One region of the Pseudomonas sp. BP01 genome, then DNA from elsewhere that is predicted to be linked to it. Evidence: predicted binding sites of a transcription regulator. Region 1 holds the regulator's gene; each other region holds the start of a gene.

Region 1 (6,693 bases):
CACCAACGCCCGCAACAACCTGGCCGGCCTCGGCCGGGGCAACCTGGGCGTGCCGCTGCTGCTGCTGGTGATGTTGGCAATGATGATGTTGCCGATACCGCCGTTCCTGCTCGACGTGTTCTTCACCTTCAACATCGCCCTGTCGATCGTGGTGCTGCTGGTCTGTGTGTACGCCCTGCGCCCGCTGGACTTTGCCGCCTTCCCCACCATCCTGCTGGTGGCCACACTGCTGCGCCTGGCCCTGAACGTGGCGTCCACCCGTGTGGTCATGCTGCATGGCCAGGAGGGCCACGGCGCTGCCGGCAAGGTGATCCAGGCCTTCGGCGAGGTGGTGATCGGCGGCAACTACGTGGTCGGTGGCGTGGTGTTTGCCATCCTCATGATCATCAACTTCGTGGTGGTGACCAAGGGTGCCGGGCGTATTTCGGAGGTGAGCGCGCGTTTCACCCTCGACGCCATGCCGGGCAAGCAGATGGCCATCGACGCCGACCTCAACGCCGGCCTGATCGACCAGGCCCAGGCCAAGCACCGCCGTGCCGAGGTGGCGCAAGAGGCCGAGTTCTACGGCTCGATGGACGGTGCCAGCAAGTTCGTGCGCGGTGACGCCATCGCCGGCCTGCTGATCCTGTTCATCAACCTTATCGGTGGCATGCTGATCGGCATGCTGCAACACGGCATGACCTTCGGCGATGCCGGCAAGGTGTATGCCTTGCTGACCATCGGTGACGGTTTGGTGGCGCAATTGCCATCACTGCTGCTGTCCACCGCCGCCGCGATCATGGTTACCCGCGCCTCGGGCTCCGAGGACATGGGCAAGCTGATCAACCGGCAGATGTTCGATTCGCCCAAGGCCCTGGCGGTGTCCGGCGCGCTGATGATCGTGATGGGGCTGGTGCCGGGCATGCCCCACGTGGCCTTCCTCAGCCTTGGCCTGCTGGCCTGTGGCGGCGCCTACCTGGTGTGGAAGAAACAGCACAAGGCCAAGCTGGACGCGCAGCAGGAGGCGCAGCGCCAGCAAGACCTGCTGCCCTCGCCGCAGCGCGCGCTTGATACCAAGGAGCTGGGCTGGGACGACGTGACGCCCATCGACATGATCGGCCTGGAAGTCGGCTACCGGCTGATCCCGCTGGTCGATCGCAACCAGGGCGGCCAGTTGCTGGCGCGGATCAAGGGGGTGCGCAAGAAACTGTCCCAGGACCTGGGTTTCCTCATGCCCACCGTGCACATTCGCGATAACCTCGACCTGCAGCCCAGCGCCTATCGCCTCACCCTGATGGGGGTGATCCTGGCAGAAGCGGAGATTTACCCCGACCGGGAGCTGGCGATCAACCCCGGGCAAGTGTTCGGCACCCTGAACGGGATTGCCGCGCGTGACCCGGCGTTTGGCCTGGAGGCTGTGTGGATCGACGTCGGCCAGCGGTCCCAGGCGCAGTCGCTGGGCTACACCGTGGTCGACGCAAGCACCGTGGTGGCCACCCACCTCAACCAGATCCTGCAGAAGCACTGCCACGAGCTGATCGGCCACGAAGAGGTTCAGCAACTGTTGCAGGTACTGTCCAAGGCATCGCCTAAACTGGCAGAAGAGCTGGTGCCGGGTGTCATTTCCTTGTCGGGCCTGCTCAAGGTGCTGCAAGCGCTGTTGTCGGAACAGGTGCCGGTGCGTGATATTCGCAGTATCGCCGAGGCCATCGCGAACAACGCCGGCAAGAGTCAAGATACCGCCGCGCTGGTGGCGGCGGTGCGCGTCGGATTGTGTCGCGCCATCGTGCAAAGCATTGTCGGCGTTGAGTCGGAGCTGCCAGTGATTACCTTGGAGCCAAGGTTGGAACAGATTTTGCTCAATAGTCTGCAAAGGGCCGGGCAAGGTCAGGAAGATGGTGTTCTTCTGGAGCCGAGCATGGCCGAGAAGCTGCAACGTTCGCTGATCGAAGCGGCCCAGCGCCAAGAAATGCAGGGCCAGCCGGCCATCCTGCTGGTCGCCGGCCCGATCCGCGCCATGCTGTCGCGTTTCGGTCGCCTGGCTGTACCGAATTTGCATGTTCTGGCGTATCAGGAAATACCGGACAACAAGCAAGTCACCATCGTTGCCACCGTGGGCCCTAACGGCTGAGGTAGTGGATAATGCAAGTTAAGCGATTTTTCGCCGCCGATATGCGTCAGGCCATGAAACTGGTCCGTGACGAGCTGGGCGCCGATGCCGCGATCATTGGCAACCGCCGTATTGCCGGTGGTGTCGAACTGACGGCCGCGCTGGACTACAAGCTGTCCGCCCTGGCCCCGCGTGTGCCCAACGCCGAGCTGGAAGAAGAGCTGCGCAAGACCCATACGCGCATCGCCACTGCCCAGGCCGAGCTGGACCACCGCCAGGACAGCAGCGACAACAACCGCCAATTGTTTGCCGGGCAGTCGCTGACGGCCGCCGAGCCGTTGATCGAGCCGCACGTCGATGCCCCTGAGGCTGCCGCTGCCCCTGCTGCTGCGCCGGTCGACCCGCGCCTGTTCGATGCCATGCGCTCCGAGCTGTCGGGCCTGCGCGAGCTGCTGGAAGTGCAGCTCGGTTCGCTGGCCTGGACCCAGCTGCAGGGCAGCAAGCCACAGCAGGCCAACCTCTGGCGCCGCTTGCAGCGCATCGGCCTGTCCGGGCCGATCGCCCGTGAGTTGCTGGACCTGACCACCGAGATCGAAGAACCTCGCCAGGCTTGGCGCATGCTGCTGGCGCACCTGGCGCGGATGATCGACATTCCTGAAATCGAGCCGATCGAAGAGGGTGGGGTGATTGCCATGGTTGGCCCGGCCGGCATGGGCAAGACCACCACCCTGGCCAAGCTGGCGGCCCGCTACGTGCTCAAGTACGGCGCGCAGAACCTGGCGCTGGTGAGCATGGACAGCTTCCGTATCGGCGCCCAGGAGCAGCTCAAGACCTTGGGCCGCATCCTCAACGTGCCAGTGACCTACGTCGACCCGGGGCAGTCGCTGGCTGCGGCGCTGGAACCGCTTTTGCGCAAGCGCGTCGTGCTGATCGATACCGCCGGCCTGCAGGCCAGCGATCCGGCTCTGCGCATGCAGCTGGAAACCCTGGCCGGGCGTGGCATTGCCGCGAAGAATTACCTGGTGCTGGCCACCACCAGCCAAAAGCAGGTACTGACCGCCGCCTACCACAGCTACAAGCGCTGTGGCCTGGCCGGTTGTATCCTGACCAAGCTGGATGAAACGGCAAGCCTTGGCGATGTGTTGAGCCTTGCCATCAGTCATGAACTGCCCGTGGCCTACCTGACCGATGGCCCGCGCATTCCGGACGACCTGCACCTGCCGCGCGGCCACCAGCTGGTTTCCCGTGCGGTCAATGTGCAGCAGCAGGACGAGCCCAGCGAAGAGGCCATGGCCGACATGTTCGCTGATCTCTATCACAACCCCCGGCGGGCGGGTTGACCATGAAGCGTGTGCAAAGTAGCTATGCCAAGGGGTACGCAGAATTGCCCCACGTGTGGCCTGAGTCCCAGCGAGACAAGGTAAAGAACAGACATGGGTAGCATGCATCCCGTACAGGTGATCGCCGTGACCGGTGGCAAAGGTGGCGTCGGCAAGACTAACGTTTCAGTGAACTTGTCCCTGGCGCTGGCCGAACTCGGCCGCAGGGTCATGCTGCTTGACGCGGACCTGGGCCTGGCCAACGTCGACGTTTTGCTGGGCCTTACCCCCAAACGTACCCTGGCCGATGTCATCGAAGGGCGCTGCGAGCTGCGTGACGTGATGTTGCAAGGCCCTGGCGGCGTGCGCATCGTCCCCGCGGCCTCGGGCACCCAGAGCATGGTGCACCTGGCCCCGGCCCAGCATGCCGGGCTGATCCAGGCGTTCAGTGAAGTCGGTGACAACCTCGACGTACTGGTGATCGACACTGCGGCGGGGATTGGTGAGTCGGTGGTCAGCTTCGTTCGCGCAGCCCAGGAAGTCCTGCTGGTGGTCTGCGACGAGCCTACCTCGATCACCGATGCCTACGCCCTGATCAAACTGCTCAACCGCGACTACGGGATGAATCGTTTCCGCGTGCTGGCCAACATGGCGCAAAGCCCGCAGGAAGGGCGCAACCTGTTCGCCAAGCTGACCAAGGTCACCGACCGCTTCCTCGACGTGGCCCTGCAGTACGTGGGCGCGGTGCCGTACGACGAGTGTGTGCGCAAGGCGGTGCAGAAGCAGCGCGCCGTCTACGAAGCCTTCCCGCGTTCCAAGTGCGCGCTGGCCTTCAAGGCGATTGCCCAGAAGGTTGACAGCTGGCCGCTGCCAGCCAATCCGCGCGGCCACCTGGAATTCTTTGTCGAGCGCCTGGTGCAGCCCACCAGCGCGGGACCCGTGCTATGAATGCCAGCGGCTTCAAGATGTACAGCCGGGCAGCGAAAGACGCCCAGTACGAGCTGATCGAACGCTACGCCCCACTGGTCAAGCGCATTGCCTACCACCTGTTGGCGCGGTTGCCGGCCAACGTGCAGGTCGAGGACTTGATCCAGGCCGGCATGATCGGCCTGCTTGAAGTGGCCAACAAGTATGACGCCAGCAAAGGCGCCAGCTTTGAAACCTATGCCGGCATCCGCATCCGCGGGGCCATGCTGGACGAGGTGCGCAAGGGCGACTGGGCACCGCGTTCGGTGCACCGCAACACCCGCATGGTCAGTGACGCGATGCGTGCCGTTGAAGCCAGAACCGGCCGAGACGCTAAAGATCATGAAGTTGCTGCCGAACTCCAATTGAGTCTCGATGATTACTACGGGATCTTGAACGATACCCTGGGCAGCCGCCTGTTCAGCTTTGACGACCTGTTGCAGGACGGCGAGCACGAAGGGCTGCACGAGGACGGCGCCAGTGGCCATGTCGAACCTGCGCGTGGCCTGGAGGACGAGCGCTTCCAGGCTGCCCTGACCGAGGCCATTGCCAACCTGCCGGAGCGTGAGCGCCTGGTGCTGGCGCTGTACTACGACGAAGAGCTGAACCTCAAGGAAATCGGCGAGGTGCTTGGGGTCAGCGAGTCGCGGGTCAGCCAGCTGCACAGCCAGTGTGCCGCTCGGTTGCGCAGCCGCCTGGGGGAATGGCGGGCACGTTGAGCCCGGTGTCGTTGCAGTCGTTTTCCACGTGCTTTTTCCACGTTGTACCGAATTGAATGAGTGCGTGCCCGGTCGGCCGGGCGCGTTTGAGACTGCTTGGAGGTCTAATTGGACAAGAACATGAAAATCCTCATCGTTGACGACTTTTCGACGATGCGGCGGATCATCAAGAACCTGTTGCGTGACCTGGGCTTCACCAACACCGAAGAAGCCGACGATGGCACCACGGCGCTGCCGATGCTGCAAAGGGGCGCCTACGACTTCCTGGTAACCGACTGGAATATGCCCGGCATGTCCGGCATCGACTTGCTGCGCAAAGTGCGTGCCGACGAGCAACTGAAGCACTTGCCTGTGCTTATGGTGACCGCTGAGGCCAAGCGCGACCAGATCATCGAAGCGGCCCAGGCCGGGGTCAATGGCTATGTCGTCAAGCCGTTCACCGCCCAGGTGCTCAAAGAAAAGATCGAGAAGATCTTCGAACGCGTCAACGGCTGAGTCACGTCAGGGGGCGCGCCATGGATTCATCACAAACGTCATTGGGCGAGTTCGAATCGACCCTGAAGAAACATGCCCAGGAGTTGGTCGAAAGCCTGGAGCGGGGTCGTTTCGGCGAGGCGGTACAGCTGATTCACGAGCTGAACCAGACCCGCGACCGTGGCCTGTATCAGGAAGTCGGCAAGCTCACCCGCGAGTTGCACAGCGCTATCGTCAGTTTCCAGATCGACCCGACCATGCCACAGGCCGAGGAGGTGTCGCAGATTACCGACGCTACCGAGCGCCTGTCTTACGTGGTCAAGCTGACCGAAGGGGCGGCCAACCGCACCATGGACCTGGTCGAAGAAAGCACCCCGGTGCTCAACGACCTGTCCAGCGAAGCCAAGGCCCTGAGTACCGACTGGCAGCGTTTCATGCGCCGCGAGGTGGCTGCGCCAGAGTTCCGCGAGCTGGTCAAACGCGTCGACAGTTTCCTGACGCACAGCGCTGAAGGTAACCGCAAGGTTGCCGGCCATCTCAACGATATTCTGCTGGCTCAGGACTATCAGGACCTGACCGGCCAGGTGATCAAGCGCGTCACCAGCCTGGTGACCGAGGTGGAAAGCAACCTGCTCAAACTGGTGCTGATGGCCAGCCAGGTCGACCGTTTTGCTGGTATCCAGCATGACCACGATCAACTGCGCGCAGAAAAAGATCTAGAAAAACATCCGACTCGGGGTGAAGGTCCGCAGATTCATGCCGATAAGCGTGAAGACGTTGTGTCCGGTCAGGACGATGTCGATGATTTGCTGTCCAGCCTGGGTTTTTAAGGAGCACGTTTGATGAGCTTCGGCGCCGATGAAGAAATCCTCCAGGATTTCCTGGTAGAAGCCGGCGAAATTCTTGAGCAACTGTCCGAGCAACTGGTCGAGCTGGAAAGCCGACCTGACGATGCCGACCTGCTCAATGCGATCTTTCGCGGTTTCCACACTGTAAAAGGGGGCGCCGGCTTCCTTCAGCTGAACGAGCTGGTGGAGTGCTGCCATATTGCCGAGAACGTGTTCGACATCCTGCGCAAAGGTGAGCGCCGGGTCGATGCGGAACTGATGGACGTGGTGCTTGAAGC
Region 2 (6,693 bases), on a different contig from region 1:
AAGTGCTCGCGGTAGTGGCGCAGCTCGGCGATCGACTCGCGGATATCGTCCAGCGCCAGGTGGGTATTGCCCTTCTTGAAGCTGTCACGCACGTCCGGTGCCCAGCGCGCGGCCAGTTCCTTCAGGGTGGAGACATCCAGGTTGCGGTAATGGAAGTAGTTTTCCAGGTTGCGCATGTGGCGGTAGAGGAAGCGGCGGTCCTGGCAGATGCTATTGCCGCAGATCGGCGACTTGCCTTTGGGCACCCACTGCTCGAGGAAGGCGATGGTCTGCGCCTCGGCTTCAGCCATGCTGACCTTGCTCTCGCGCACGCGCTGGGTCAGGCCCGAAGCACCATGGGTACGGGTGTTCCATTCGTCCATGCGCGCCAGCACTTCGTCACTGTGGTGGATGGCGATCACCGGCCCTTCAGCCAGGGTGTTCAGCTGGCTGTCGGTAACGATGGTGGCCATCTCGATGATGACATCACTGTCCGGATCCAGGCCGGTCATTTCCAGGTCGATCCAGACCAGGTTCTGTGGGTTTTGCATGCAGGGGCTCCTCATATAGGCCGTCATATTAGCCTAGTGGCCAATGCACGCCCATTCACCGCATCAAAGGTAAGCGCAATGGTCCAGAGCCTGGCGTGCTAAACTGCCAGCCGTTTTCAATGCCCTACCTGGGCCTTTCTCACGGTACCTTCATGGCCAAACGCCAGCTCAATCGCCGCCAGAACTGGCGGATCGAAAAAATCCAGGGCGAGCGCGCCGCTCGCGCCGCCAAACGCGAGCAGCATGCGCTGCAGGAACTGGAAGGCGGCGACCTGGGGCCAGAGCAACTGGGCCTGGTGATCGCGCACTTTGGCGTGCAGGTAGAAGTTGAAGCCCAGGATGGCGAAACCGCAGGCCAGGTGTTCCGCTGCCATTTGCGCGCCAACCTGCCGGCGCTGGTCACCGGCGACCGTGTCGTGTGGCGTGCGGGTAACCAGGGCATCGGCGTAATCGTGGCGCAGATGCCGCGCAGCACCGAACTGTGCCGGCCAAACAACCACGGCCAACTCAAGCCGGTGGCCGCCAACGTCGACCTGATCGTGATCGTGTTCGCACCGGCGCCAGAACCGCACCCAAACCTGATCGACCGCTACCTGGTCGCGGCCGAGCACGCCGGCCTGCGCCCGCTGCTGCTGCTGAACAAGGCCGACTTGATCAACGACGAGAATGGCCCCGGCCTGCATGCGCTGCTGGAAGTCTACCGTGAACTGGGCTACCCGCTGCTGGAAGTATCGGCACACCAGGGCGACGGCATGCAGCGCCTGCAGCAGCTGCTTGACGGCCACATCAGTGTGTTCGTCGGCCAGTCAGGGGTGGGCAAGTCGTCGCTGGTCAACAGCCTGCTGCCAGATGCCGGTACCCGTGTCGGCGACCTGTCGGAATGGTCTGGCCAAGGTACCCACACCACCACCACGGCGCGGCTGTACCACTTCCCTAACGGCGGCGATCTGATCGACTCGCCGGGCATCCGTGAGTTCGGCCTTGGCCATGTCAGCCGCGACGACGTGGAAGATGGCTTTATCGAGTTCCGCGACCTGTTCGGCACCTGCCGCTTCCGCGACTGCAAGCATGACCGCGAACCGGGCTGCGCGCTGCTCAAGGCCCTGGACGAGGGGCGCATCAAGCCGCAACGCATGAACAGCTACCGCTCGATCATCGCCAGCCTGACAGAAGACAGCTACTGATCGTTGTGAGCCTTACGCGGTCCTTGTAGGAGCGGCCTTGTGTCGCGATGGGCCGCAAAGCGGCCCCAGGATTTCAGCGTTGCCGCATAGATCGCCGGGGCTGCTTTGCAGCCCATCGCGACACAAGGCCGCTCCTACAGTACCGAGCAAGGCTTACTGCTCCTTGGCCTCATCCATCTTCAGCGTGCCATCTTCAAAGATGTTCAGCTTCTGGCGCAGCTCACGCGGTTGCATCGGTGCTTGCTCAGTTGCCCCAGGGGCTTGCGGTGCGCCAGCCCCTGGCGCAGGGGCGCTAGCCGGCGGTGCAGCAGGGTCGGCGGCCGGCGCTTCCGGCGCACCCTGCTCACCCTCGATATTGCGCTGGGCCTTCTTGGTCAGCACGATGATATCGATACGGCGGTTGACCGGGTTGAACGGGTCCTTGCGGTCGAACAGCGACGACGAGGCATAACCCACCACCCGCGCCACCTGCCCGTCCGGGTAACCCCCAGCCACCAGCGCACGGCGCGCAGCGTTGGCACGGTTGGCCGACAGCTCCCAGTTGCCGAACTCACCACTGCCGGCATACGGCTTGGCATCGGTGTGGCCGCTGATGCTGATCTTGTTCGGCACCGCCTTGATGGTATCGGCCATGGCCAGCAGGATGTCTTCAAAGTACGGCTGCAAGCGGGCGCTACCGATGTCGAACATCGGCCGGTTCTCGGCATCCATGATCTGGATGCGCAGGCCGTCCTGGGTGATTTCGAACAGGATCTGGTCCTTGAACTTCTGCAGCTGCGGGTTCTCTTCCACCTTGTTCTGCAGTTCCTGCAGCAGCAACTCCAGGCGCTCGCGCTCGACCTGCTCGGCCATGGTCTCGACCTGGTCCTTGCTCATCTGGGTTGTGGACTCGGGCATCGGCTCGGATTTGACTTCCGGGTTGATGGTTTTCTCCGGTGCCAGTTCAGGCGAACCACCGAGGTCGATGACATAGGGCGTGCCGCTTTCCGTGAAGCCGATCGGGTCCTGGAAGTAGCCGGCAATGGCGATTTTCTGCTCCGGTGTGGCCGTGGACATCAACCACAGCACCAGAAAGAACGCCATCATTGCCGTAGCAAAGTCGGCAAAGGCGATTTTCCAGGCGCCGCCGTGGTGGCCGCCGCCAAAGCGCTTGACGCGCTTGACGATGATGGGCTGATTGTTTTCCATGACTCAGCGACCGCGAACCGCTTGTTCCAGCTCGGCGAAACTTGGGCGGTGCCTTGGGTACAGCACCTTGCGCCCGAACTCGACGGCCAGCGAAGGTGGCATGCCCGAGGCCGAGGCAACCAGCGAAGCCTTGATCGACTCGTAGAGGTTCAGCTCCTCCTTGGCATCGTGCTCCAGGCACTTGGCCAGCGGGCCGAAGAAGCCGTAGGCAGCCAGAATACCGAAGAAGGTACCGACCAGCGCCGCACCCACGTGCATGCCGATGGCTGCCTGGTCGCCCTCGCCCAGCGAGGCCATGGTTACCACGATACCCAGTACCGCCGCGACGATACCGAAACCAGGCATGCCGTCAGCGATGCCGGTCACCGCATGGGACGGGTGCTCCAGCTCTTCCTTCATGCTCAGCAGCTCCATGTCGAACAAGCCCTCGAGTTCGTGCGGGGCCATGTTGCCGGTGGACATGATGCGCAAGTAGTCGCACACGAACGCAGTCATGCGCTCGTCGGCCAGCACCGTCGGGTACTTGGCGAAGATAGGGCTGGCGGCGGCGTCCTCGATGTCGGCCTCGATGGCCATCATGCCTTCGCGACGGCTCTTGTTGAGGATCTCGTACACCAGGCCCAGCACCTCCAGGTAGTAGGCATGGGTGAAGCGCGAGCCGAACATCTTCATCGACTTCTTGATGACGTGCATGGTCATGTGGCCAGGGTTGGCCTGCAGAAATGCGCCAAAGGCCGCACCGCCGATGATCAGTACTTCGAACGGCTGGATCAGCGCCGCGATCTTGCCGTGGGAGAGCACGTAGCCGCCGAGCACGCTCGCGAATACGACGATGATGCCGATAATTTTAGCCATAGGTTCAAAGCACTTGCTGTCGTGGTCAGGGGAAGAGACGGGAGCTTTAAAACTCTTCTTCTACTTATCGGCAGAACTGCGCCAGACTATAGCCACTCAATGCGAAAAGCCAGTTCGGACTGATGTCAAAATGCCAATCGAAACCAAGGTGCCCGCTCAGGCTCCGCGTACGCTAGAGGCCTGGGTAAAGCTGCTAGAGAGTGTTCGCATCCCCGTGCCGAAGCACAGCTACGACCGGGTCATGGCTGCCATCCACGATAGCCGCCGCTCGCTGCGCGACATCGCCGAACTGATGCAGGACAGCCCGGCACTGGTGCTTTCGGTGATGCGCGAAGCGAATCACCCCACCAACGCCAGCCAGGCCGAGCCCGCCGAAAGCCTGGAAGTCGCCCTCAACCGCCTGGGCCTGGCGCGCAGCGAGCAACTGCTCAAGCGCCTGCCCGCGCTGCCCGTCGAAGAAATCCCGCCAGTGCTCAGCCAGTTCCAGCTGATTAGCCAGCACGCCTCGCAGCAGGCCAGCGGCCTGTTCGCCAGCCGCCTGGCACGCCTGTGGCAGGAAATTCACTGGGGCAGCCTGCTGTTCCTGTCACCGCTGTGGCCGCTGGCACTGGCCTACCCCAAGCTGCTCGACACCTGGGAGCTGCGGGTTATCCACAAGGGTGAGGACGCCGCCCAGGTAGAGGATGAGCTGTTTGGCGTGCGCATCATGGCGCTGTGCCAAACCATGGCGGAGTACTGGCGCCTGCCGCAGTGGGTAACACAGGGTTACCGCCTGCTGCTGGAGGAACGCGAACAACTGGCCCAAGTGCTGAGCATCGCCCGCGACGAAGACCTGCTCAGCCAGCAACACCGCCTGGATGCCGAGCCCGGCCTGCGCCGCTGGTTCAACCAGCCGGCCAACACCGTGCTGCTGGCCAACAACCTTGCACTGGCGGCGCAGGTGGGCTGGGACAACCCGCACCTGCTGCGCTGGCAACTGCTGACGGCGCTGTACCTGCAGACCTCGCTGGAAGACGTGCAGCAGCAAGTACACCAACAAGCTGCCGCCAGCGCCCGCCGCCACGCCAGGCATGCCCTGTTCCACCCGGCTGAAGCACTGATCTGGCCCTGGCACCAGCGCCGCCCGCACCCGGACATGCTGGCGCCGCCGCCACCCAGCAGCGACGACCTGGCGCGCTGGCGCAAGCTGTGCCAGGACCTGTTGGCCCAGCCCAGCCCGTTCACCAATACCGTGCACCTGGCCACCCAGGCCCGTGAAGCCCTGTTGGCCTGCGGCATGCAACGCATCATGCTGCTGAGCCTGGATAAAGCCAGTGACTACCTGCGCGTGCAGCAGATTGCCGGTCTACCCAAAGAGGCGGGGGCCCTGGCCCTGCAGGTGTCACAAAACAAACTGCTGCAAAAGCTGATGGCGCAGGCCGGGCAGCTGCGCATCACCCCAGAAAACCACAGCCAGTTCTCGGCCTTGCTGCCAGCCCCGCTGCGCGCCCTGTTCCGCAGCGAGCACGTGCTGCTGCGCTCGCTGGCGGTGAACGACCAGGTGCTGATGCTGATAGTGGCCGACCAGGGCTGCCGGCCTTTGGCCGATATCAGCGTGCAGGCCTTCGGCAAGACCGCACAATGCACCGAGCGGGCACTGTCGGTGTTTGCCAACCGCAAGGGCTGAGCCTTGCGCTACAATCGCCCCTCTTTCCACACTGGAGACCGTGGATGACTGACTTTTCCGGCCTGCCCCTGGTGATCGAAGCCGCGGACCTGCTGCCACGCCTGGGTTCGCCACAGCTGATCCTGGTCGACCTGAGCAGTGCCAACCGCTATGTCAGCGGGCATATCCCCGGCGCACGCTTTGTCGAAGGCAAGCGTACCCAGCTTGGCCAGCCTCCTGCGCCCGGCCTGCTGCCGCCCCTGGGCGAGCTGGAAAAACTGTTCAGCGAACTCGGCCACCGCGACGACGCTGTCTATGTGGTGTACGACGATGAAGGCGGTGGCTGGGCCGGGCGCTTCATCTGGCTGCTCGACGTGATCGGCCACAAGGCGTATCACTACCTCAATGGCGGTATCCAGGCCTGGCCGGCAGACACGTTGTCCACCGACGTGCCCGCCAGCGGCAACAGCCCGGTGCATCTGCGTATCGACAACGCCCCCACCGCCACCCGCGAGTACCTGCAAAGCCGCCTGGGCGCCGATGACCTGGTCATCTGGGACGCTCGCGGCCCGCAGGAATTCAGCGGCGAGAAGGTATTGGCAGCAAAGGGCGGGCACATACCCGGTGCTATCAACTTCGAGTGGACCGCCGGCATGGACCTCAACGACCACCTGCGCATTCGCCAGGACATCAAACAAGTCCTCGAGCAGCTGGGCATCACCCCTGACAAGGAAGTGATCACCCACTGCCAGACCCACCGCCGCTCCGGCTTCACTTATCTGGTGGCCAAGGCCCTCGGCTACCCACGCGTCAAGGCCTACGCCGGCTCGTGGAGCGAATGGGGCAACCACCCGGACACGCCTGTAGAAGTTTAAGGAACCTGCATGAAATCCCGTTTGTTCATCATCAGCCAGTACCTGCTGCCGCACCACCTGCTGTCGCGGCTGGCCGGCTGCATCGCCGAGTGCCGCGTGCGCTGGTTCAAGAATGCCTTTACCGCCTGGTTCGCCAAGCGCTACCAGGTAAACATGTCTGAAGCGCTGGTCGAGGACTTGAGCGCTTACGAGCACTTCAATGCGTTCTTCACCCGCGCCCTGAAGCCCGGTGCACGCCCGCTGGACGAAACCCCGGGCGCCATCCTGTGCCCGGCCGACGGCGCCGTCAGCCAGCTCGGCCCGATCGAGCACGGCCGCATCTTCCAGGCCAAGGGCCACGGTTACAGCGCGCAAGAGCTGCTGGGCGGCGACCCGGCCCTGGCAGCGCCGTTCATGGGCGGCGAGTTTGCCACCAT
Region 3 (6,693 bases), on a different contig from region 1:
TCGTCGCACCGGTGGAGGTAACAGCAGTGCTGGAGCGCAGGGCCACGCTGACCCTGGGGCAGGGCGATGCGGTGATGCAGCGGATGCTGGCGGACTTGATCAATGATGGCGAGCTGAAGAAGCACTTGCGCCGGGTCAACCGCGAATACCGTCGGCGTCGGCAGACCCTGTTGGCGTGCCTGCACGAGGCGTTTGGCGAGCAGATTACCGTGCAGGAGCCGGAAGGTGGGCTGGCGCTGTGGGTGCGGTTTGCCGACGCGATCAATGTGGACCAGTTGGTCGACAAGGCACTGGAGCTGGACCTGGTGGTGCGCAGCGGTCGCCAGTTCTCGCCGTTTGGTCATGCCGAGAATGCCTTGCGCCTGGGCTTTGCTTCGCTGGACGTGGATGAGATCCGGCAGGCCACCCAGCGCCTGGCGCAGGCAGCAGAAAGGTGATTTCACGACTGCGGTGATTCAATTGTCTGGTGCCGCCTGGACTGGCCTCATCGCCGGCAAGCCAGCTCCCACAGGAGTGATACAAGACCTGAGGTCAATGTGTTCCAGGTGGGAGCTGGCTCGCCGGCGATGGCCCGCACAGCGCCTGGCGCAGGCAGCAGAAAGGTGATTTCACGGTCACTGTGATTCAAATGTGTGGTGCCGCCTGGACTGGCCTCATCGCCGGCAAGCCAGCTCCCACAGGAGTGATACAAGACCTGAGGTCAATGCGGTCCAGGTGGGAGCTGGCTTGCCGGCGATGGGCCGCACAGCGGCCCTGGGGTTGAGCACGTTATCAACGTCGCCACACCTCGCCTTGTTCGGTCACTACCCAAGGCCTGTCAGCCGCATCCACCAGCACCCCGCCAACCCAGCGCTGCGCAGGGTTGTGATCAAGCCAGTGCGCCTTGCCTGCAAGCACCTGCTCGGCAAGCGGCGTCAGCCGCAGCGGTCGCTGCGCCCAAGTATCTCCCGGGCCTTCCAGCAGCAGCGGCTGTGGCGCATGGATCAACGGCTGCAGAAGCACATGAAACATCAGGTCACCGAGGTAAGGCAGCGGGTCATCCTGCATCATCAACTGCCCAAACACGCGGCCGGCCGGTAGCTCGCCGCGTGAAGCCAGCACGCGCAGCAGCAAGCGTTCGGTCAGGCTCAAGCCATCATGGGCCCCCGGCAGCTCCTGTAGCTGGCGCGCCAACGCCCCGCCCAGCAACGGCAAGGCCGGGTGCGGGTGGCCGGCGAGGCTTGCCCAGGCCTTTGGATTGGGTGCGGTGTAGGCCGCCCATGCCTCGCAGGCGAGGGCGAGTGCATCCTCACCCAGCGCACGACGTTGCGGCCACAACCAGGCCAGCAGGTCGGGCGCCAGTTGGCCGATGCCGATGAAACGCTCGATACCGGGCACCTGGTCAATTTCGATCAGCTCCAGCCGGCGCGGCAGGCCCGGCAGGCTGGCGAGTACCCGAATCAGGAACAGCTGGTCGTAAGCGTCAGCCTCGCACCACAGCACAATTTCGCTGTCGCGGTTAAGCCCGGCCAATGCACTACGCTGGGCGGCCTGACGCTGTTCAACGTCCTGGGTGCTTAGCTTGAACGCCTGCTGCACGTATGCGCTGCGAACCTGCCAGTACTGCTCATCGGGCAGCGCCGGTACAGGCCCCATGACCATGGGGTCGTCGAACATCTGGAAAGCGCCGGCAAACCCGGCGGTGCGCAAGCTGTGGGCGATGTCGTTGCCGCAGCGCCAGTGCTGCACGTTAGCCTCGTCATCGGCAGAAAAACCGGGGTGGCGTGCTGCGAACGCCACGGCATCGGCATGGGCCTTGAGCCTGGGCCAGCTGGCAAAGCCGGCCTCGCGGGCCACCAGCCATTGGGTATCGGCAAGCCGGTAGTCGGGGCCGGGCAGGCCAAGCGCGCGCAATTGCTCGCGGGCGTCGTCGGCTTGGTGGTTTTTCAGTTGGGTCAGCAAGCGCTTGGCGCGCTCGCGCAGGGCGGGCAGGTCGAGCAAGCCGTGGTGGCGTGAAGCATTTATGGCGGGCATGCCAACTCCTTAGGGGCTCGGTCCGCCGACAAGCCGGGAGCTGGTATGGGAATGTAGTGACGCGTGGCTCGGGCAACCCCTTCGCGCGGACCGCAGGCGCAGCCGGCGCCCAGGCCCCGACTTTAACGGCGCAGCGCAGCGGGTTGCAAACGATAGTTTTCCCATGGGCTGCCATGCCCCTTATAGTGGCGGGCTTTTCTCCGTCGAAGTCAAAGGAATGGCGACCATGCGCATACGCACCCTGCTTGCAGCAATCGGCACCAGCTTGTCACTGGGCTCGGTATTGGCCGCGCCAAGCCAGCCAGTACCTGTGGCTGGCGAACGTATTTCGGTAACGGTCGAGGGTACCGGGCCAGACGTCATCCTGATCCCCGGGCTGGCTTCATCCCGTGAGGTGTGGGCGGGGCTGGCCAGCACACTGCGCCAGCAGCATCGTCTGCATCTGGTGCAGGTTGCAGGCTTTGCCGGTTTGCCTGCCGTGCCCGCTGTGGACGGGCGCGTTGCCGCGCCGGTGGCCGAGGCGGTTGCAGGCTATATCCGCAGCCAGCGCCTTGAGGCGCCGGCCGTCATTGGCCATTCGCTGGGCGGTGAGGTGGCGCTGATGCTTGGCGCACGCCACCCCGAGCAGGTAGGGCGGCTGATGGTTGTCGATGCGCTGCCGTTTTACACGTTATTGATCGACCCCACGGCAACTGCCGAAACGGCTGCACCGCAGGCTGCGACATTCCGTGATGGGATGCTGCTGGCCCCGGCAGCGCAGGCCGAAGCCATGCAGCGCACAGCCATCGACCGGCTGGCCAAGACCACTGCGGCCAGGCCGGCACTGGTCGAAGCCGCGCTGCGCTCGGACCGCAGGGCGGTAGCCGATGCCACCTATGAACTGATGACCACCGACCTGCGCCCGGAGCTTGGCAGCATCCAGTCGCCGGTGCAGGTCGTCTATGCCTATGACCCCTTGTATGGCATACCCGCTGCCAGCGTCGATGCAACCTTCGCAAACGCCTACGCAGGGGCGCGAAACATCAGCTTCAAACGTATCGATGGCAGCTTCCACTTCGTCATGCTGGACCAACCGCAGGCCTTCGCGGAGGCGGTAGTCGGCTTCCTCGATCGCTGAAGTTGGCCTTGGCGCAAGTAAGTCGCAGCGTCTGACCGGCGGTCAGTGTGCAGCTGTTGGCAGCATGCCTGAGTGCTGGGCGCTGTGCGCGGCCTCTATCAGCTGCAGGTTGCGATTGCGCAGGGCGCGGTTTGCGCCTACACGCAGGTTGGAGCGCAACGCGAGGGTTTCTGCCTGCTCATACTGCCCTTGCTGCAGGCGAAGAACGCCCAGGTAGTGCAAGGTTGCCGGGTTGTTCGGCTGTATGTGCAGCGCTCGCTCCAGGGTGGCCGCTGCCTGGTCGAGCTGGCCGTCGGCATACTGCTGCGAAGCCGTCTCGATCAGCACGGTCGAGGCATTGTTGCTGCGTGCAGGCGCCGAGCGCTCGCCAGCCTGTGCATAGGCTGATGCCGCGACGCTGAACAACAGGAGCAAGGCTGACAGAACAGAAGTGCTGGGCATCGGCAGTAAACTCGGCAGGTCGTTGGCAAGCCCTTTGCCGATAGGGGGCGAGGGGATGCTATCGACCGTTGGCAAGGGTTGAAGTTCCCCCCTGAATAGCGCGATCTTCAACCCCCGGTCTCTGCCGACAACATCTGTTCGGTTACCGCCCATAACCGACTCCCTGCGCCTCAAGCCTGCGCCGGCACCTCCGATAGCAGCACACCCACCGTCGAATTTCGACCAGAAGTGGTGCCAACAAGGAGTACTGCCCGCATGCTTGCCAACCTGAAAATACGTACCGGAATGTTCTGGGTGCTGTCGCTTTTCAGCCTGACCCTGCTGTTTTCCACTGTCAGTGCCTGGTGGGCAGCAGTGGGCAGCGACCAGCAGATCACCGAGCTGGACCAGACCGCACACCAGTCCGACCGGTTGAACAATGCGTTGTTGATGGCAATTCGTTCCAGCGCCAATGTGTCCTCGGGCTTCATCGAGCAGTTGGGGGGCCATGAGGAGAGTGCAGGCAAGCGCATGGCGCTGTCGGTGGAGCTGAACGACAAGAGCCAGAAGCTGGTCGATGAATTTGTCGAAAACGCCCGCGAGCCAGCCCTGCGCATATTGGCAACCGAGCTGCAGGCTACCTTTGCCGAATACGCCAGGGCGGTGGCCGGGCAGCGGGAGGCGACCCGCCAGCGCTCGCTCGAGCAGTACTTCAAGGTCAACAGCGATGCCGGCAATGCCATGGGCCGGCTGCAAGCGCTACGCCAGCAGCTGGTTGGCGCACTGAACGAACGTGGCCAGCAGATCATGCTGGAGTCCGACCGGCGCCTGGCGCGTGCGCAATTGCTGAGCCTGGGGCTGCTGGCGGTGACCTTGCTGCTGGCTGCACTGTGCTGGGCCTTCATTGCCCAGCGTGTGCTGCACCCGCTGCGTGAAGCCGGTCGGCATTTCCAGCGCATTGCCGGTGGCGACCTGAGCGTGCCGGTGCAAGGGCAGGGCAACAACGAGATCGGCCAGCTGTTCCATGAGCTGCAGCGCATGCAGCAGAGCCAGCGCGACACCCTGGGGCAGATCAACCACTGTGCCCGGCAGCTGGACGCAGCCGCCACTGCGTTGAACGCGGTCACCGAGGAAAGCGCCAGCAACCTGCGTCAGCAGGGGCAAGAGCTGGAACAGGCAGCTACCGCTGTGACCGAAATGACCACGGCCGTGGAGGAGGTTGCGCGCAACGCCATCACCACTTCGCAGACCACCAGCGAGTCCAACCAGCTGGCCGCACAAAGCCGCCAGCAAGTCAGCGACAACATCGATGGCACCGAGGCCATGACCCGCGAGATCCAGACCAGCAGTGCGCACCTGGAGCAACTGGTGGGGCAGGTACGGGATATCGGCAAGGTACTGGAAGTGATCCGCTCGGTGTCCGAGCAAACCAACCTGCTGGCGCTCAATGCTGCCATCGAGGCGGCCCGTGCCGGTGAGGCCGGGCGGGGCTTTGCGGTGGTGGCGGATGAGGTGCGTACGCTGGCCTATCGCACGCAACAATCGACCCAGGAAATCGAACAGATGATCGGCCGCGTGCAGGCGGGCACCGAAGCGGCGGTGGCTTCGATGCAGGCCAGCACCAACCGAGCGCAGTCGACACTGGACGTGACCCTGGCCTCGGGGCAGGTGCTGGAAGGTATCTACAGTGCGATTGGCGAAATCAACGAGCGCAACCTGGTCATCGCCAGTGCGGCCGAAGAGCAAGCTCAGGTGGCGCGGGAAGTGGACCGCAACCTGCTGAACATTCGCGAGCTGTCGATCAACTCGGCGACGGGAGCGCAGCAGACCAGCGAGGCGAGCAAGGCGCTGTCGGGGCTGGTGGGGGAGATGACGGCATTGGTGGGGCGGTTCAGGGTTTGAAATGTAAACGATGTCTGCGGTTTGTACTTGGGGCAAGCCCGCTCCCGCAGTGATTGCGGCAGCTTTCAAGTTTTGTGCAAGACAGTTGCTGCCACAAGTACAGCGCCGGCCCGAAGCCGGCGCTGTACTTGTGAGAGGGGCCCGCGAAGCAGGCGCCTCGGTGCCGACAGCTCAAGCTTTTCGCAGTCGCTTTGGGCAGCTGCTCAGCCCGGCTGAGCAGCAAGGTTATTGCTGACGTTGCGCCCCAGCACCAGCACGGTGACAAAACCACAGCCCACCAACGCGGTAGCCAGGCTCAACAGCACCGCGGTGCCCATATGGTCGACCACCTGCCCGCCGAAGAACGAGCCCAGTGCAATGATCACCTGGAACATGGCCACGAACAGCGGCATGCCACGTTCAACATCCTTAGGTGCCACCACGAACATCCAGATGTTGGCGCAGGCCGGGAACGCACCGAACGCGAAGCCCCACAGCGCGATCAGCATCGCGGCGCCGGTCATGCCGGTGGCGAAGTGCGGGAACAGGGCGGTGCTGACAGCAATCATGAGCGCTACCAGCATCAGGGTATGCCGCACGCTGCGGTTGGCAGCGTAGCCCGCGAAAATGTTACCCATGAACCCGGCTACGCCATACAGCAGCAACAGCGAGCCAATCGTAGGCCCGTCAAAGCCGGCATTCTGTTTGAAGAACGGGGCAACATAGGTGTACGCGGCAAAGTGCGCCAGGCCGATCAACAGCACGGCAATCAGCCCCACCCGCGCTTGCGGGTTGATGAACAAGGCCGGCAGGTCGCTGATGCGAATGGCCTTTTCCGGCAGCAGCCGCGGCAGCAGCAATACCTGCGCCAGCAGCACGGGTATGCCTACCAGTGCGGTAACCAGGAAAGTCATGCGCCAGCCCATCAGCCCGCTCAGCCAGGTGCCCACGGGCACGCCCACTACGGTCGCCAGGGTTACGCCGGCCATGATGATCGAGTTGGCCTTGGCCACGCCCATGCCGTCTGGGGCCAGGCGGCCGCTGAGGGCGATGGCGGTCGCCCAGAAGCCACCGATACTGACACCCAGCAGCACGCGGCCGACCAACAGCAGGTTGAAGTCGACGGCGTAGGCCACGATGGTGTTGGCGATGATCATGATCAGCGTCAGGCCGATCAGCAGGTAGCGCCGGTCCATCGCGCCGACCCCCACGGAAATCAACGGCGCGGCCAGCGCGGCCATGATACCGGGCAGCGTCACCAT

Evidence for each region. Region 1 encodes FliA, which starts transcription of late flagellar genes. Its sites were predicted from a motif close to CTAAAGTTTNNNNNNNNNNNGCCGNTAA; they were not measured.
Region 2: a site for FliA is predicted at 3,822-3,849, ahead of motA (flagellar motor stator protein MotA). Genes of this name have one in related genera too.
Region 3: a site for FliA is predicted at 3,741-3,768, ahead of JOY50_RS02730 (methyl-accepting chemotaxis protein). Genes of this name have one in related genera too.

What each region holds. Positions count from the first base shown of each region.
Region 1 is NZ_JAFBKA010000001.1:137,257-143,949, reverse strand. Features, by position in the region: gene flhA (flagellar biosynthesis protein FlhA) at 1-2,110, shown strand, start outside; gene flhF (flagellar biosynthesis protein FlhF) at 2,122-3,429, shown strand; gene fleN (flagellar synthesis regulator FleN) at 3,523-4,356, shown strand; gene fliA (RNA polymerase sigma factor FliA) at 4,353-5,093, shown strand; gene JOY50_RS00580 (chemotaxis response regulator CheY) at 5,214-5,588, shown strand; gene JOY50_RS00575 (protein phosphatase CheZ) at 5,609-6,397, shown strand; gene JOY50_RS00570 (chemotaxis protein CheA) at 6,410-6,693, shown strand, end outside.
Region 2 is NZ_JAFBKA010000018.1:15,169-21,861, reverse strand. Features, by position in the region: gene orn (oligoribonuclease) at 1-530, opposite strand, end outside; gene rsgA (small ribosomal subunit biogenesis GTPase RsgA) at 683-1,714, shown strand; gene motB (flagellar motor protein MotB) at 1,868-2,902, opposite strand; gene motA (flagellar motor stator protein MotA) at 2,906-3,757, opposite strand; gene JOY50_RS17170 (HDOD domain-containing protein) at 3,888-5,423, shown strand; gene JOY50_RS17165 (rhodanese-like domain-containing protein) at 5,468-6,277, shown strand; gene asd (archaetidylserine decarboxylase) at 6,287-6,693, shown strand, end outside.
Region 3 is NZ_JAFBKA010000002.1:136,064-142,756, forward strand. Features, by position in the region: gene JOY50_RS02710 (PLP-dependent aminotransferase family protein) at 1-437, shown strand, start outside; gene JOY50_RS02715 (DUF1835 domain-containing protein) at 772-2,013, opposite strand; gene JOY50_RS02720 (alpha/beta fold hydrolase) at 2,240-3,130, shown strand; gene JOY50_RS02725 (tetratricopeptide repeat protein) at 3,173-3,571, opposite strand; gene JOY50_RS02730 (methyl-accepting chemotaxis protein) at 3,827-5,452, shown strand; gene JOY50_RS02735 (MFS transporter) at 5,656-6,693, opposite strand, start outside.